2 regions of the Alteromonas sp. B31-7 genome follow, and region 1 is predicted to be linked to the other one. Evidence: predicted binding sites of a transcription regulator. Region 1 holds the regulator's gene; the other holds the start of a gene.

What was found. Region 1 encodes MetJ, which represses methionine synthesis genes. Its sites were predicted from a motif close to TAGACGTCTAGACGTCTA; they were not measured.
Region 2: the regulator MetJ is predicted to act here: its motif matches at 6,248-6,265, upstream of serA (phosphoglycerate dehydrogenase).

What each region holds. Positions count from the first base shown of each region.
Region 1 covers NZ_CP065233.1:516,014-524,859, forward strand. Annotated here, with positions in the region: gene metF (methylenetetrahydrofolate reductase) at 109-1,002, opposite strand; gene metJ (met regulon transcriptional regulator MetJ) at 1,154-1,480, shown strand; gene IUA53_RS02255 (malic enzyme-like NAD(P)-binding protein) at 1,561-2,796, opposite strand; gene IUA53_RS02260 (hypothetical protein) at 3,179-3,493, shown strand; gene rpmE (50S ribosomal protein L31) at 3,575-3,787, opposite strand; gene priA (primosomal protein N') at 4,087-6,276, shown strand; gene IUA53_RS02275 (SPOR domain-containing protein) at 6,405-6,983, shown strand; gene hslV (ATP-dependent protease subunit HslV) at 7,160-7,684, shown strand; gene hslU (HslU--HslV peptidase ATPase subunit) at 7,752-8,846, shown strand, end outside.
Region 2 covers NZ_CP065233.1:1,207,829-1,216,674, reverse strand. Annotated here, with positions in the region: gene ubiH (2-octaprenyl-6-methoxyphenyl hydroxylase) at 1-454, opposite strand, end outside; gene pepP (Xaa-Pro aminopeptidase) at 458-1,771, opposite strand; gene IUA53_RS05075 (UPF0149 family protein) at 1,816-2,382, opposite strand; RNA gene ssrS (6S RNA) at 2,735-2,917, shown strand; gene IUA53_RS05065 (ribokinase) at 2,939-3,832, shown strand; gene IUA53_RS05060 (nucleoside hydrolase) at 3,858-4,799, shown strand; gene IUA53_RS05055 (5-formyltetrahydrofolate cyclo-ligase) at 4,868-5,476, shown strand; gene rpiA (ribose-5-phosphate isomerase RpiA) at 5,557-6,213, shown strand; gene serA (phosphoglycerate dehydrogenase) at 6,363-7,592, shown strand; gene IUA53_RS05040 (DUF481 domain-containing protein) at 7,698-8,441, opposite strand; gene IUA53_RS05035 (DUF481 domain-containing protein) at 8,628-8,846, opposite strand, start outside.

The DNA of each region.
Region 1 (8,846 bases):
CTCCTAAGTACCTTGCATCATAAATATGTGTTTCGTCATAAAACAAGGTAAATGGTATAACGCGTGCCCCATGACTAGCAAAGGGTTTCATGTATAAAACGTTTAAATCTATTTTGTCCCGTTGCCGCGTACACCCAACATATGACAAATGGCGTAGCTTAATTCACTTCTGTTAAGGGTGTAAAAATGGAAGTGTTTCACGCCTTCTTTGGCTAATACCTTAACCTGATCCATGGCGATGTTTGCGCCAATTAGGTTACGTGTGGCTTGGTCATCATCATCAAGACCATCGAACATTTTGTGTAAAAAGCCTGGCACGTGAACATTGGTAAAGCCCGCAAATTTCACCAAAGTTTGATAGTTGGTTACGGGTAGGATGCCCGGCACGAGGTCTAAATCTATTCCGGCTGCAGCGGCGCGATCTCTGAAGCGTAAAAATACACTGGTATCGAAGAAAAACTGCGTAATGGCTTCGCTGGCACCGGCTTCTGCTTTGCGCTTGAGGTTGAGTAAGTCAAACTGGGCGTTAGGGGCTTCAGGGTGTTTTTCAGGATAAGCAGCCACGGAAATATCAAAGTCGGCCACGTCTTTAAGCAAGGCCACTAAATCAGAAGCGTACATTTCAGTTTTTTGAACACCAGGAGGAAGATCGCCACGTAACGCCACAATTCGGCGAATACCGGAATCCCAATAGTCTTTTGCAATTTGCTTAAGTTCATCGCGACTGGCATCCACACACGTGAGATGAGGTACGGCGGCAACGCCAGTTTGTTGTTGAATGCGCTTTACTACGTCGTGGGTACGATCACGTTCACCGCTGTTCGCACCGTAAGTTACCGACATATAACTTGGTTTTAGTGGCGCCAAGCGTTCTACTGACTTCCACAAGGTTTGCTCCATCTTTTCAGATTTTGGCGGAAAAAACTCGAATGACACATCAATATCGCGCAGTTCCGAAAGGGACTGATTTAGTGCATCCACACCTTGTGCGTAAGAAACCATGACTTATTACTCTCTGATAGACGTTTAGACGTCTAAACTAATGAATATATGTCTAGACGTCAAGAGGTTTACACTGCTCAATTGACCTTTTCGTGAACTTGTTTAGAATTTCGGTTCATAACATAAAATAAAAGTGGACTGAGTTAGTATAATGGCAGAGTGGAACGGTAACTATATTCACCCCTACGCAGAGCATGGCAAAAAAAGTGAACAAGTAAAGAAAGTCACTGTGTCTATTCCAATTAATGTGCTTAAAGCGCTAACGGATGAACGCACACGTCGCCAAATTAATAACCTTCGACATGCGACTAATTCAGAATTGTTGTGTGAAGCTTTTCTACACGCATTTACAGGTCAGCCATTGCCCAATGATGACGACTTGAAAAAAGACAACCCGAATCGTATTCCGGCAGAGGCGCGCCGTATTATGGAAGAAATGGGGATAGACCCCAGTGTAGAAAATGAAAAAGAATCTTAGCCGTTAATAAGCCTAGTAGAGGGCCCCATCTAACCGTATGGGTTAGATGGGTTGGGATTAGTGATTAACTCGACAGCATGTTAGTCCGTAGAGGTACCCGGTATTCTGGCCACACCAGAATCAATCGCCGCTTGGGCGACAGCGCCGGCGATACGTTCACATAAGCGTGGATCCATAGGTTTAGGAATAATGTACTCTTTTCCGAACGCCAAACTTTCACTATTGCTGGCTTTAAGCACTTCTTCAGGAACCGGCTCTTTTGTAATACTGCGCAACGCTTCTACCGCAGCAACTTTCATTTCGTCGTTTATCGCGCTCGCACGTACATCTAATGCACCGCGAAAAATAAAGGGAAAACACAACACGTTATTCACTTGATTAGGGTAATCAGAGCGTCCCGTTGCCATAATAAGATCTTGCCTAACTTCATGGGCGAGTTCTGGCTTAATTTCAGGGTCAGGGTTAGAGCACGCAAACACCACGGGGTTTTCCGCCATCAGTGCCAATGCTTCTGGTGGAAGTACGTCAGGGCCGGATACCCCAACAAAGATATCTGCGCCTGCCATTACGTCTTCTAACGTGCGTTTATCCGTATTGTTGGCAAACAGCTTTTTGTGTTCGGTTAAATCTTCCCGGCGAGTATGAATAACACCTTTGCGATCGAGCATATAAATGCGCTCACGCTGCGCCCCACATTTAATCAGTAATTCCATACAAGCAACGGCTGCAGCCCCTGCACCCATACAGACTATTTTGGCACTTTCGATATTTTTGCCCTGAATTTCCAGCGCATTTAACATTCCCGCAGCCGTTACAATAGCCGTGCCGTGCTGGTCGTCGTGAAACACCGGAATTTTACAGCGCTTTATCAATTCTTGCTCAATCTCAAAGCACTCAGGTGCTTTAATGTCTTCTAAATTAATGCCACCAAAGGTATCTGCAATATTGGCCACCGTGTTGATGAACTCTTCAGTGGTGCGGTGTTTTACTTCAATGTCGATAGCATCTAAGCCTGCAAAGCGTTTGAACAGGAGCGCCTTACCTTCCATCACGGGTTTTGACGCCAGAGGGCCTAAGTTGCCCAATCCTAAAATGGCAGTACCGTTACTGATGACCGCCACCATATTGCCTTTAGCTGTGTATTTATAAGCGTTGTCGGGGTCTTCGGCAATTTCTCTCACCGGCTCGGCTACGCCAGGGCTGTAGGCAAGAGCTAAGTCATCTACGCCATCCGCCGGCTTCGAAAGCTCGACACGAATTTTTCCTGGTGTAGGCTTTGCGTGATAATCGAGTGCGCGTTGTCTAAAATCTGACATGAGTAAACGTATCCTTAGATGTAGGGTTATTGCAACGTGTTTACCAGATAGCGATAAAGGGGGTTATTTTTATCTTTGTCATTGCCCAGTTTTTGCTATGGTTTATATTTGTTAGAAACAAAAAAAATTGCCTAAATGAGAACCAGATAGCATGCAAATTTGCTGACGTATTCTCACGCGGCAACTGTATCACACGCCATTAAGTGGTACATATCTGATCAGCTTTTTACATAACTCAATGTAGGGGAGGACGACGCCTAAGACCAGTCACCTTGTCGAATAGTAGTTATTCACATTATTTATGATGTTTTTGTAAGTTATACGTTTTTTCTATTTTTCTGTAAAACAGTATTTATGTGCTGGCGGTGTTAAGGAGAAAGTGATGTCTGAAGAACGATTGGTAGAACAGTTAACCGATGTGTGTGAATGGGCAAAGCAAAAGCAGGAAGGGTTTGTGTGGTTAACCCATATAGGGCATTGGCGTCGACCTGAGATTGTTGCGGTGTTTGAAACCGAGGCACATAAAGCAAGGGCACTTTCCAATGGTTGGTACAGCGCATTTGTAGAAGCTGCGGAATTCGCCTGCGAAGCCGTAAAAGGGGAAGCCAAAAGTTTTCGATTTGAAAGTGAACAAGCGTGCAATGAACGAAGTGGCGGCAATTGGGCAAAGCATTTACAAAAAGGGAGTATGCATTAATCGCACGTCTTTTTTAAATAGTATATTTAATGTATAAAAAAAGCGCCATAAAGGCGCTTTTTTGCGAAAAGGGTATCAGGCTTACTTTTTGCCCAATGCACCAAAACGCTTCTTAAAGCGATCAACACGACCACCTGTGTCAACGTTACGCTGCTTACCAGTGTAGAAAGGGTGGCAAGAAGAACAAACGTCTAGGTTGATGTCTTTACCAAGTGTAGAACGGATGTTCATCACGTTACCACAAGAGCAAGACGCTTTAATTTCAGTGTATTCTGGGTGGATACCTTGTTTCATGGGATTACCTCACGTAAAAGGCCGTATCGCTATACAACCCGAAGTTGCACACCATACGTAACTTAATATTCAAATGACCGACCGCATAAGTGCAGGCAGCCGTAAAAAGAGCGGCGCATATTAAAGGAAGAGGGCTGCGCAATCAAGCTATTTTTGTTTATTCAGTAGGCAATTAGCCTATGGATAGCAACAGAAGCTAACATGCGACATGACAAGCTAGTACGTTTGACATTCTCCAGAAATACCAGATCATACACAGGGTTACTTCTCTGTATTCACATTAGTAAGGCTTAATCTTCATGGTATTTATTCAGGTCGCGGTACCTGTGCCCATTCGCCAATTGTTCACCTATCAACACGCGGTTGCATTGCCTAGTGGTGTTCGAGTGGCTGTTCCCTTTGGGCCGCGGTCGTTAATTGGCGTAGTGGTAGCACAGCAAAACGAGGCCGACGTAGAGAATATTAACAAAATTAAGCCCATCGAGAAGGTCATAGACGACACGCCGGTGATTGATGGTGTACTGATGAAAATGGCGCAGTGGCTTTGGCAATATTATCATCATGCCCCGGGCGAAGTGCTGCATGCCATGCTGCCCGTGTTGCTGCGCAAAGGCGAATCGGCGCAGCCATCCAAACAGGCTTACCTCTTTGCAACAGAAGACGGGTACATGTGTGAACAGGCGAAGTTGCAGCGGGCACCAAAACAACTTGCCTGTTTAGACGCGCTGAAAAAATCACCCATGATAGCCACAGAAGCGAGAAAAGCGTTTTCGCCCACTGGGGTAAAAGCCCTAATCGAAAAAGGGTTGGTGGAAATGAAAGAGGTAATGCCTTCGTTTACACCCTTTGATTATGTGTCTCATTTAAAGGTAAGTGCGACACCGGTACCTGACAAGGAACAAGCGGTAGCTATTGCTGCACTAAACCAACAACACCATCGTTTTGTGATCAGCTTACTGGAAGGTGTCACAGGCAGTGGCAAAACCGAAGTGTATTTACAGGCTATTGCGCCCTTATTGGCCGCAAAGCAGCAAGTGCTTATTTTGGTGCCCGAAATTGGGCTGACACCACAAACGGTGGCGCGTTTTGAAAAACGTTTTTCCATTGCCGTGGGGGTACTTCATTCTCAACTCACAGATTCGGCAAGGTTGTTAGTTTGGCAGCGGGCGAAAGCCGGTGAGCTAGGTATTATTATTGGCACCCGCTCAGCTATTTTTACACCGTTTAAAGCCTTGGGCATGATTATTGTCGACGAAGAGCATGATGAGTCTTTTAAACAGCAAGATGGATTACGGTATCACGCTCGAGATTTAGCCGCCGTCAGGGCGAAAGAAGAAAACATTCCCTTACTGCTGGGAAGTGCCACACCTGCACTGGAAACCCTCAATAATGCCCTTTCTGGCCGTTATACTCACCTGCAACTCACCCAACGCGCGGGTGGCGCTCAACGTACGCAACAACATTTACTCGATGCCCGAGACCAACCTGTGCATTATGGCATTACCGAAGGCATGCTGACACTGATGCGCCAACACGTTAATGCAGGAAACCAAATTCTGGTTTTTGTTAATCGTCGAGGTTATGCGCCTGCCATGTTATGCCATCACTGCGGGGAAACCGTTACCTGTAAGCGTTGTGATAAACCCTATACGGTGCATAAATCGCAAAATCGATTGCAATGTCACCACTGTGCAGCAACCAGAGCCATTCCACGTCATTGTGAAGCGTGTCACAGTACTGAATTAGTCACAGCAGGCACCGGCACAGAGCAAGTAGAAAAGGGCCTTGAAACGCTTTTCCCCGACGCCAAACAAGTGCGAATAGACAGCGATACCATAAGGGGGAAAGACAAATTACACACCACCCTGGATGCTATTAATAATCGTGAATACCAGTTACTCGTTGGCACTCAAATTTTATCGAAAGGCCACCATTTTCCTCACGTGACACTGGTGGTGGTTCTCGATTGTGACGGGGCCTTGTTCAGTGCTGATTTTAGAGCCGCAGAAAAGTTAGCGCAATTGGTTACCCAGTTAGCGGGGCGAGCGGGAAGAGCCAGTAAACCCGGAGAAATGTGGTTACAAACCCACAACCCTCATCATCCGTTGTTGCAAGATTTGGTCAACAATGGCTATGCCCACTTTGCTCGCCATGCATTAATGGAAAGAAAGGCAGCAGGTTTGCCGCCTTATATTAGTCAAATTGTCATTCGTGCGGAAGCCACAGACAGCGCGTTAGTCTTTCGTTTTTTACAGCAATGTAAGCACATTCTCATGCCGTCAGGGTCTACCAGCCCCAGTGTGGCGGGCCCATTTCCTTGTTTAATGGAAAAGCGACAAGGGCGTTACCGGTTTATGTTAGTGTGTAGTAATGAAAAGCGCGGCCCGCTTCATCATGGCTTACGGGTGGCACTGCCTTATATGCAGGCACTACCTGATGCGGCTAAAGTGCGTTGGTCGGTGGATATTGATCCTACCGATTTCAGTTAGCACCCAAGTGGTGTTTGCGATAAACTTCGTGTGCAAAGGTACACACGTAACCCTTAGCCTGGCCGTGTTGCGTGCATCACCCTTTTACGATAACGATAAAACCATAAGAAGTAGGAAATCTGCCACCCATGGCTCAACGCGATTATGTCTCTCGTGGCCGACCGCCACAAAAGAAGAAACCCAACAATAAAAATAACCAGCGCAAGCAGGTTAAACAATCTAAACAAGGTGCTGTCGCCTCGTTTCCTATCGTACGCCTCGTTATTGTGGTGGTGCTGCTTATAGGGTTTGGCGTGTTCTTATGGTCAATTAAAGACAACGCTAGCACTGAAGTTGATACAGAAATAGCGCGTCCCGTTGCGCCAACCGAAGAAGCCTTACCTGAACTGCCAGAAGAAGAATGGGAATATATTCGTACTTTGCCAGGGTATGAAGTTGAAGTTGACGTGGAAGCACAAGAAAAATCGGACAGACGCTATTTAATGCAATGCGCGTCATTTAGAACACGAGCACAGGCGGAAGAAATGAAAGCGAAAATTGCGTTTCAAGGGCTTGAAGCACTCATTCGACACAGTAGTGGTAGTAACGGTGATTGGTTCCGCGTTATCTTGGGGCCATACGAGTCAAAACGCGACGCTGAAAAAGCCAAACACAGCTTACGCAAAGTCAATATTGCGACCTGTCAAATCTGGTACTGGAATTTATAACCCTTCTTACTGCCAAGGCTTGTGACCGCATTCGGCCACAAGCCTGGGTTTAATCCTCGTGTCTTTCCCCCTTGAAATTACCCAGCCATCCCCCACTTATGAATTATTGGATTTATATGTGTTAGCCAATTTGAATCTTTTCTAGGCTGGCGCACCCAGAGAAACGGGGAATAAACGTGACAACGATTGTATCTGTACGACGTGGAAATCAAGTAGTGATGGCTGGTGATGGCCAGGTGTCACTGGGTAATACAGTGATGAAAGGTAACGCCCGAAAAGTGCGTCGCTTATACCACGATAAAATATTAGCGGGCTTTGCGGGTGGTACAGCTGACGCCTTTACGCTTTTTGAGCGTTTTGAGGCTAAGCTTGAAGCACACCAAGGGCATTTAACCAAGGCAGCGGTAGAATTAGCGAAAGATTGGCGAACTGACCGAATGCTAAGGAAACTTGAAGCCCTACTTGCCGTGGCAGACGAAACGGCTTCTTTCATCATTACGGGTAATGGTGATGTAGTGCAACCGGAGCAAGACTTGATAGCAATTGGTTCTGGTGGAAACTATGCCCAAGCGGCCGCAACCGCACTATTAGACAATACTGAACTAAGTGCAAAAGACATTGCCGAGAAAAGTTTGACCATTGCGGGCGACATCTGTGTATTCACCAATCACAGCCAAACGATAGATGTACTTGATTACTAAGTGAAAGCGAACCAACGCCTTCACCTATGTTTGTGTAACACAAACACCAAATGAAAAGGGTTTATGCATGTCTGAAATGACACCAAGAGAAATTGTTCATGAACTGGACCGTCATATAATCGGTCAGCAAGATGCCAAACGTGCGGTCTCTATCGCGCTGCGAAACCGCTGGCGTCGTATGCAACTTGAGCCAGAGCTTCGTCAAGAAGTGACGCCTAAAAACATATTGATGATTGGCCCCACTGGTGTGGGTAAAACCGAGATAGCTCGTCGATTAGCAAAACTCGCGAATGCGCCTTTCATTAAGGTTGAAGCCACGAAGTTCACCGAAGTAGGCTATGTAGGGAAAGAAGTAGAAACCATCATTCGTGATCTTGCTGATATTGCCGTTAAGATGACCAAAGAAAACGAAATGAAAAAAGTGAAGTTTCGCGCCGAAGAAGCCGCGGAAGATCGCATTCTTGATGTGTTGATCCCCCCGCCTGAAGATGCATGGGGCAAAAAAGAGGAAGTGGAAGATCGCGGCACACGCCAAGCGTTTCGCAAGAAGCTACGTCAGGGCGAACTCGACGACAAAGAAATTGAAATTGATGTTGCTTTGCCTCAAGTGGGCGTAGAAATTATGGCGCCGCCGGGCATGGAAGAAATGACCAACCAGCTTCAAGGCATGTTCCAAAACCTGTCTGGCTCACAAAGCAAAAAGAAAAAGCTGAAGATTAAGGATGCGTTCAAGCTTTTGATTGAAGAAGAAGCTGCTCGCCTTGTGAATCAAGAAGACTTGAAAGAAAAAGCCATTGAATCAGTAGAGCAACACGGCATTGTGTTTGTGGATGAAATCGACAAAATCTGTAAGCGAGAAGGCAATACCTCGGGTGATGTTTCTCGCGAAGGTGTGCAGCGTGACTTACTGCCTTTAGTCGAAGGCTCTACGGTTTCAACGAAGCATGGAATGGTTAAAACAGACCACATTTTGTTTATTGCTTCTGGTGCATTCCAAATGAGCAAGCCATCAGATCTTATTCCTGAACTGCAGGGGCGCTTGCCCATTCGCGTGGAGTTATCTGCGTTGAAGGTTGGAGATTTCACCCGTATTCTTACCGAACCTAATGCGTCGCTAACGGCCCAGTACAAGGCGCTGATGAAGACAGAAGGGGTAGATGTA
Region 2 (8,846 bases), 690 kb from region 1:
CCAATGTCACCTGCGCATCATTGGCAGTTCGCTCAATGGCAAACACGCTAGCGGGTGCAATATGGGTAATGCCTTCACTGGTAGTGTGCTGTTCAACTAACGACGCTAATGCCGATAGCGACACCACTTGCCCAAATGCATCTAAATTGAAGTCGTTACAGTGCAGCTGAGTCATGCCCAGCCACCCTTTATCGCTAACTTCAATGTGCTCTATTTTACCGGGGTTTTGCTGAGCTAAGTCGTGCAGTGGCACGCCCATCGCGGTTAATTCATTGACGGTGCGCTTTGCCAGGGCAATAACTCGCTTATCTTCACGAGGATGAATACCGTCGGTTTGTGCGCTATCTTGGGCATCAACCAATACCACCGAGAAACCGGTAAGTTGGCTAAGCCCCTTGGCCAACACAGTACCTACAATACCGCCACCCACTATCACTATGTCAGTTTGATTCACCTGCTATGCGCCCTTCATTAATGCTTCTATGGCGTCCACCGTTTTGGGTACATCGGCAGTAAGTACATCAACACCGGTAGCGGTTACCACCACGTTGTCTTCAATTCTTACCCCAATACCTTTGTATTGTTCATCTACATCTAGGTGGCTGCCGATATAAATACCCGGTTCTATGGTCAATACCATGCCGGGTTTCAAGGGTCTGTCTTGGCCATCAATTTTGTAGTCGCCCACATCATGTACGTCTAACCCTAAGAAATGACCCACACCATGCATATAAAACTGTCGCCAGGTTTCTTGCTGAAGGTTTTCTGCAATAGTGCCACCAAGCAATCCTAACGACACCAAGCCTTCAGTTATTACCTCGGCACTTTGTTGCATGGCTTCGCCTAGGGTGCTACCTGGCCCCAGCGTGGTTAATACTGCTTCTTGTGCTTTTAGCACCCATTCATAAATGTCTCTTTGGGGTTTGCTAAATGTCCCGTTGGCAGGAAAAGTGCGCGTAATATCTGCTGCATAGCCTTGGTATTCACACCCCGCATCCACCAGTACCAGGTCGCCGTCTTTAATTTGCGCGCTGTTTTCGGTGTAATGCAAGATACATCCGTTTTCCCCACTTCCCACTATGGTGCTATAAGCTGGGGTGCGTGCACCTTGCATGGCAAAACTATGGTGCAGCTCCGCTTCTAGGTGATATTCATAGCAGCCAGGCTTTACAAATTGCATGGCACGTTTATGTGCCGCAGCAGATATTCGACCTGCCGTTTTCATCACTGCCACTTCGCATGCCGACTTAAATACCCGCATTTCATGCAACATGGGCCGGGTGTCATGCATGCTATAAGGCGCGAGTGACGCTTTAGGCGCCTCACGCAATGCTTGTAATGCATCAAGCACAAGTGCATCGGCTTGTTTATTTTCGCCCAATGCAAAATAAAGGTTGTCGTGACCTAGCAATGTTTCAAGTAATGCTTCGTTTAATTCAGACAACTCAAACGCTTCATCTAAGCTAAATACCGATAACGCTGCCTCTGCACCTACCCGTCGCCCTTGCCATACTTCAGCGTCGGGATCTTTATCTTGCACCACCATCGCACGGTAGCTTTCGCCATAGCGTGGGTGATTTGAAAGCAGAAGCCATGCCTCTGGTTCGTGAAATCCAGTGAGATACCAAAAGTCGCTATTTTGGCGAAACACATATTCGGTATCTCGACTGCGAGTTACCACTGATGCCGCGGGCACTAAGCACACGCTATTAGGTAAGCACTGAGCTAATAACCTATCTTGGCGAGCAATAAACTCTTGCGCACTAATCATATTATTGGCCTTATCACGCTACGTTAATGGTCTTGGGTTGGTATTTAATGTACGGATGGCTTTTCTTGTTGATCATCTAAAAGCGACTGTCCTAATTCGCTGTAGCACAAAATGGCCGATATTTTTACGTATTCCATGACTTCGAATAAGGCCTTTTCAGACTCTTCATCAGCGTCCATGGGTTCTTCCATACGCGAAATATCGGCAAAGTCTTCAAGTGCTTCTTTAACGTCTTCAGAACACTGCATTAAGTCTTGTTGGTGCAAACCAAACCCTAACATAAACCCTTGAACCCAGTTAATTAACGCAGTACCTCGGTCGTTAATAGGCGTTTGATCGTCAGGTACCATTAATTGCAAAGCAAATTCTGGCTCTAGAAGCTGCTGGCATACCTGATTGAATAAGCTAGTCAGCAAATATTCTGTTGCGTCGTTAAACTTGTCGCCTTGGTTAATCGTTTCACTTAGCGCCGTTAACCAGTTGCGATCGGTCAGTGACATACCGCCACACAACATGCCCACGAGTATGCCGTGCACTTCAGCGCCATCCACAATAATACCGTGTTGTGACAATTTATTGCTTACGCTGTCATAATCGAGCTGTTTTTCCACAAATACTGTTCCTTTTTCGGTGATACTTCATACTAGCAAATTCATGCTTTAAAACCTACTTTTAGCAAATTGGTTAATGTGTATTCGAACGTGCAGTAAATAAAGGGTTTAGGGTGGTAAGGCTGATGTAATTGCTCTATGATCCCCGACACAGGATAAGGATTTCCCCACGTAACAGTACAATGATTGAGCTTCGTTCAATTGCGTGTATAATTGCTGACCATCTGGTCAAGAAACTTACCTTTCTTGCTTAGCAGTAATGAATAACTTCGCAAAGGTTTGAAAGGCGTCTTAGTGATCCACTTCACGAAGTACCGCGTTTGATATACCCTGTTGCGTTACACAACAACAATGTCTCCTGGGATGTACGCCAGTTCATTCATGTCCCTGGCCGATGCTTTAAAACTAGGAAGTTGAAACGATGGCTATTGTGCAAGCTCGGCGCGTATCGAGAAGCCTACGGCTATTGTGATTCTTCCGCCCTGAACTTTTCGGTTCACGGGCGAACGATGAACAGCGGCATTCTGGGAGACGCCCTCTTTCGACGGAAGAAGAAATGGCAATTATAAATTTTGGCTCTATTAATATCGATCATGTTTATCAGGTAGATCATTTTGTTCAACCTGGTGAAACCTTGGCTTCTACCCACTACCAACAGCTTTTAGGTGGTAAAGGCGCCAATCAATCTATTGCCCTTGCACAAGCTGGTGCTGATGTATGCCATGTTGGCAGCATTCACGAAAATGACGCGGCATTTAAACAAGCGCTAATTAAAAAAGGCGTTGATTGTCGTGGCGTTAAGTGTTCTGAAACCCCATCTGGCCATGCCATTATTCAAGTTACGCCAAGTGGCGAAAACGCGATAGTGTTGTTTGGCGGTGCTAATCAAACCATTACCGCAAAAACTGTCATGCAGGCGCTTGATGGCACTAAGCCGTCCGACTGGGTTTTAACACAAAATGAAACCAGCAGTATTGACCAAGTATTGCGTCAGGCCAAAGAAAAGCAGTTAAAAGTTGCCTTTAACCCTGCCCCTATGAGCGAATCAGTAAAATCGCTTCCACTTGAATGTATCGATTTACTTATTGTGAACGAAACGGAAGCGGCCGCCCTTACTGAAAAAGATTCACTCGATGATATTGTAGCGGTGTTTAAAGAGCAGTGGTCAGAGTGCGAAGTTATCATTACACTAGGCAAAGCCGGTGTCATGATGCTAAAAAATAACGACTGCATTAAAGTCGACGCATTTTTAGTAGACGCAGTTGATACCACGGCAGCGGGCGACACCTTTATCGGTTATTTCTTGTCGGCTTACAGCAATCACACTGACGCAAAGCGCGCGCTTATTCGTGGCTGCGCGGCATCAGCTATTGCCGTAACGAGAGAAGGCGCAGCTCAAAGTATTCCCACTCAAAAAGAAGTGGATCGTTTTTTAGCAAAACACAGCTAATTGCAGAACGCACAGAGTATTTTTAATGGCACATAAAATCATTTTAGACACGGATCCTGGCATTGATGATGCCATGGCTATCTTTTTCGCGTTTCAATCACCCGATATCGACGTACTGGGTTTAACTACGGTTTATGGTAACGTGCCTGTGACGATGGCAGCCCAAAACGCGCTAACCCTTTGTGAGTTTGCAGGTAAAGATATTCCTGTAACAAAAGGCGTTGGCATGCCTTGGGTAGGTCCAGAATCTACTTATGCGCACTTCGTACATGGTGATTACGGTTTCGGTCATATGAAACCTGAAGCCCCTAAGGGCGAGCTTGACCCTCGTAGTGCAGCACAGTTTATTGTAGATACCGCACGCAAGTACCCAGGCGAAGTCACTATCGTGGCTATTGGCCCTTTAGGTAATCTAGCGCTAGCACTTCGCTTAGAGCCTGACTTACCTAAATTAGTGAAAGGTGTAAGCATTATGGGTGGCGCAGCATTTGTTCGCGGTAATGTCACGCCGGTGGCTGAAGCCAACATTTGGAATGATGCCCACGCTGCAGAAATTGTGTTTGGTGCCGATTGGAACTTAACCATGTTTGGTTTAGACGTCACCAATGATGTGCCATTTAAGCCATCATTCGTTGACGTTCTTGCTGAGAAAAACCCTAAACTAGGTGGTTTTGTTCAGGAAAGCGCGCAGTTCTATATGGATTTCTATTCTCAGAACCGCGAAGATCGTGTGTGTTTCTTCCACGATGCCTTCCCTATCGCTCACTTACGTCACCCAGAGCTCTTTGAGTTAACTGAAGGTCACGTCCGTGTAGGTACAGGCCCTCTTGACCGCGGTCAAACCGTGGTTGCGCCTTTAGGTACTACGCCAAGTCCGCTGTGGACTGAAGCAAATACCATTAAGGTTGCCACCAAAGTTGACCACGCTAAGTTGGAACAATTGTTTGTTGATACTTACGCGTTGTAGTGCATGAAAAAAGGTGGCAATAGGCCACCTTTTTTATTCATTTAATTCCCATTGTCGAATGGCCTTTTATGCAGCGCTCTGAATTACGAAAGCAACTAAGGCTAGCGCGTCAGCAGCTAACACGCGCTCAGCAAGACAAGGCCGCAGAAGCTGTGCTTCAGCGCTTGTGTGACCTTCCACTATTATCTCACGCTACCTACGCAGCCTGTTATTTACCCAACGATGGGGAAGTTTCGCTTACCCCGTTTATTAAGCATTGTTGGCAGAGCAAAGCCACCTCTCACCCTATGCGATGCAACACCACCTTGCCTGTGCTTCATCCAGTGTGTAAGGGCCATCTGTTGTTTCTTGGCTATGATGCGCAAACTCACATGGTGAAAAACACCTTTGCCATTCCCGAGCCTGAACTGGCGTGCCAAAATATTGTTCCTATGCGACACCATAGCGTTATTTTTATGCCGCTGGTGGGCTTTGACAGTCAAGGTAACCGACTGGGCATGGGCGGCGGCTTTTACGATAGAACCCTTGCCTCGGTGCGCGAAGCACACTCCCGTCCAGCCCTTGTAGGTATTGCCCACGACTGTCAACACGTTGATAGGTTACCTGTACAATCTTGGGATGTTCCCCTTGATGCAATTGTTACTCCTACGCAAACCATTACCTTCAATCAGAAATAAAACCTGCAATTGCTAAATTGAGCCATAGGTGAAAAGGTGGCTTTTTGTTAGACTCTAACAAAACCCACTGGAGAGTAACGATGGATCAAAACGCAAAAAAACTGGCCGTAGCTAAAGCCGCTATTGAATACGTTGAAAACGACAGCATTGTGGGCGTAGGTACAGGTTCTACCGTGAACTTTTTTATCGACGAGCTTGGTAAAATTAAGCATAAAATTGAAGGTGCCGTGTCTAGCTCTGAAGCATCTACTGAAAGGCTGAAGGCACTTGGCATTGAGGTATTTGAACTCAATGAAATCAGCCAGCTTTCAGTATACATCGACGGTGCGGACGAAGTGACCGAGCACAAACATATGATTAAAGGCGGTGGCGCAGCGCTGACGCGCGAAAAAATAGTCGCCGGCGCAGCAACTACCTTTGTTTGCATTGTCGATGAGAGCAAACGGGTACCCGTGTTAGGCAAATTTCCACTACCGGTGGAAGTTATCCCGATGGCACGCTCATTTGTAGCCAGAGAGTTAGTTAAGCTGGGCGGAGACCCTGAGTACCGCCAAGGCGTAGTCACTGACAACGGGAATGTCATACTTGACGTGCACAACTTAGAAATACTGAATCCTCGTGAGTTAGAACAAGCCATTAATAACATTCCAGGCGTTGTTACAAACGGTATATTTGCCTTACGGGGCGCAGACATTGTACTTTCTGCCACCAACACTGGGGTAGATACCTTTAAGTAAAATTCTGCTTTTAAGTTAGCCCATTTTCTGTTAACTTCCGTTTAGACGTCTAGATGGCCTTTTGAGAGCTAAAGGTGGAGTGTGCATCGGTAGATGGAATGCCCACCTTTCGCTCTGTAAATACTAATTTTTTAAGAGATAGCGAATCCATGAGCAAAGTTTCACTAGAGAAGGATAAGATCCGAATATTGTTGTTAGAGGGAGTTCACAAAAGTGCGCTGGAAACCCTAGAGAATAACGGTTATACGAATATTGAGTATCTCAAAACCTCTCTGCCCGAAGACGAGCTAATTGAGAAAATTAAAGATGCTCACTTTGTTGGAATTCGATCTCGTACACAAATTACTGAAAAAGTGGTGGATGCAGCGAAGAAATTGGTTGCCGTTGGCTGCTTCTGTATTGGTACAAACCAAGTAGACCTAGAAGCCACGCAACGTCGTGGTATCCCTGTCTTTAACGCCCCTTTTTCTAACACGCGTTCTGTCGCCGAATTAGTGCTGGGACAAATCATTCTGCTACTTCGCCAAGTGCCAAGCAAAAACGCGAAAGCACACCGTGGTGAGTGGGAAAAAACTGCCGATGGTTCATACGAAGCCCGTGGTAAAACCCTGGGGATTATTGGTTACGGTCATATCGGTACGCAGCTTAGCATTCTGGCAGAGCACCTTGGTATGCGCGTGCAGTTTTTTGATATTGAAGACAAGCTAGTATTAGGTAACTCTACGCAAGTTAAGTCGCTAGAAAAGCTGTTAAACACCGCTGATGTTATTTCTTTGCATGTACCTGAAACCCCGCAGACACAGAATATGTTTGGCGCTAAAGAATTTGCACAAATGAAGAAAGGTAGCATATTCATTAATGCTTCTCGCGGAACAGTGGTAGACATAGACGCGCTGGCAGACGCGCTTGAAAGCGGCCAATTAAACGGCGCCGCCATTGACGTATTCCCTGTTGAGCCAAAATCGAATAAAGAAGAGTTTCAATCTCCTCTACGTAAATTCGATAACTGTATTCTTACTCCTCATGTGGGCGGAAGCACCCAAGAAGCGCAAGAAAACATTGGTATTGAAGTGGCCGGAAAACTGGCGAAGTACAGCGATAATGGCTCTACCCTGTCTGCGGTGAACTTCCCTGAGGTATCATTACCTGAGCATATCTCACGTTCTCGCTTGCTGCACATTCACAGAAACCAGCCAGGTATACTTACTCAAATTAACCAAGCGTTTGCGGAAAAAGGCATTAACATTGAAGCCCAGTATCTACAAACGACTGCAGAAATTGGTTATGTGGTGGTTGATGTTCAACAAGACCGAGCTTACGACGCCTTAGCCCAGCTGCAGCAAATTGACGGCACAATTAAAACCCGCATTTTGCACTAAGCAAAAAGCCGACTAATTAGGCATAAAAAAACGCTGCAATGTGCAGCGTTTTTTTTGCTTTTTGCCTGCGCTTAGGTGTTAGAACCTAGCTTTATCTCGCAGGGTTTAAAAGAAGTTATACACTAAGCTAACCGCTGTTTCAGTATCTAGCTTTTCTACATCGTCTTCTACGTCGGTGTTGTGATCAAGTTTGAACGACAAACGCATAGACAAGTTGCCACTAATGGTGGCGGTAAGTGCTGATTCAGCACGCGACTTGGTGTTTTCAGACCCTACTTCTGTACTTACCGTTTGGGTAAATTTAGCTGTGTCTGAAATTTTCCACGTATAAGCACTTGATGCACGAACAATGGCACTGCTTTGGTCTTCACCGTCTTGTGTTTCAGCCCATGAATAACCAGGACCAATTGAGTACTCAAGCGTGTGGCGCTGGTTTTCTAGCACCTTTTGGTTCCAACCCGCTGCGAGGGTTGCTTGGTAATCAAAGTTACTTAAACGGTCGTCTTCGTATGAAGCAAATCCGAACAAACGGTTATCAGGGTTTTCTAGCTTGTAATTGCCCTGTGCAGAACCGTAGAACTTTTGTGCTGATGTGTACTCTTCTTCTGTACCATCGTCATTATCTACCGTTTCTTCTTTATACAAACCTTCGATTGCGTAATCGTTGCTCCATTTCTCAAGCTCTTGGTGAGCAGTAATGCCTGCACTGATTGAGGTAGTCTTGGTGTTACCTGTTGTAGAGATAAAGCCGAGCTCACCGTCCATTGTGAAAGGCTTTATTTCGTCTTGCGCAAAGGCTGCTGAAGAAGCTGATAAGGCGATAAGTGTTGCAAGAAGCTGTTTATTCATTGGCAATCCTAGTGGTTTACTATCCTTTACCGTAGCAGGCCAGTGAACTGTTACACACGGGCTGTACGGCGCAAATTTACTGCGGGCAATAGTACCTACCTCACATTCTCAGTCAATGAAGGTTAGCCTAAAAAATCGCCAAAAAACGCAATATTTACACTAAAAGATAAGATAAATCGGGCTGTTTTAAAAAAACTGGTATACCAACGCCACCGATGTCTCGGTGCTTAACGGGTCAATATCTTCTGCCGTGTCACTTTCGTGACTTAAAATAAACGACAATTTCATCGCAAGTGAGCCAAAGACATTGGCCGACAACGACGTTTCAGAGCGAGATTTGGTATTTTCAGCGCCCGCTTCTGTGCTTAAAAACTGACGAAGCTTGGCCCCTGAATTCCAATGATA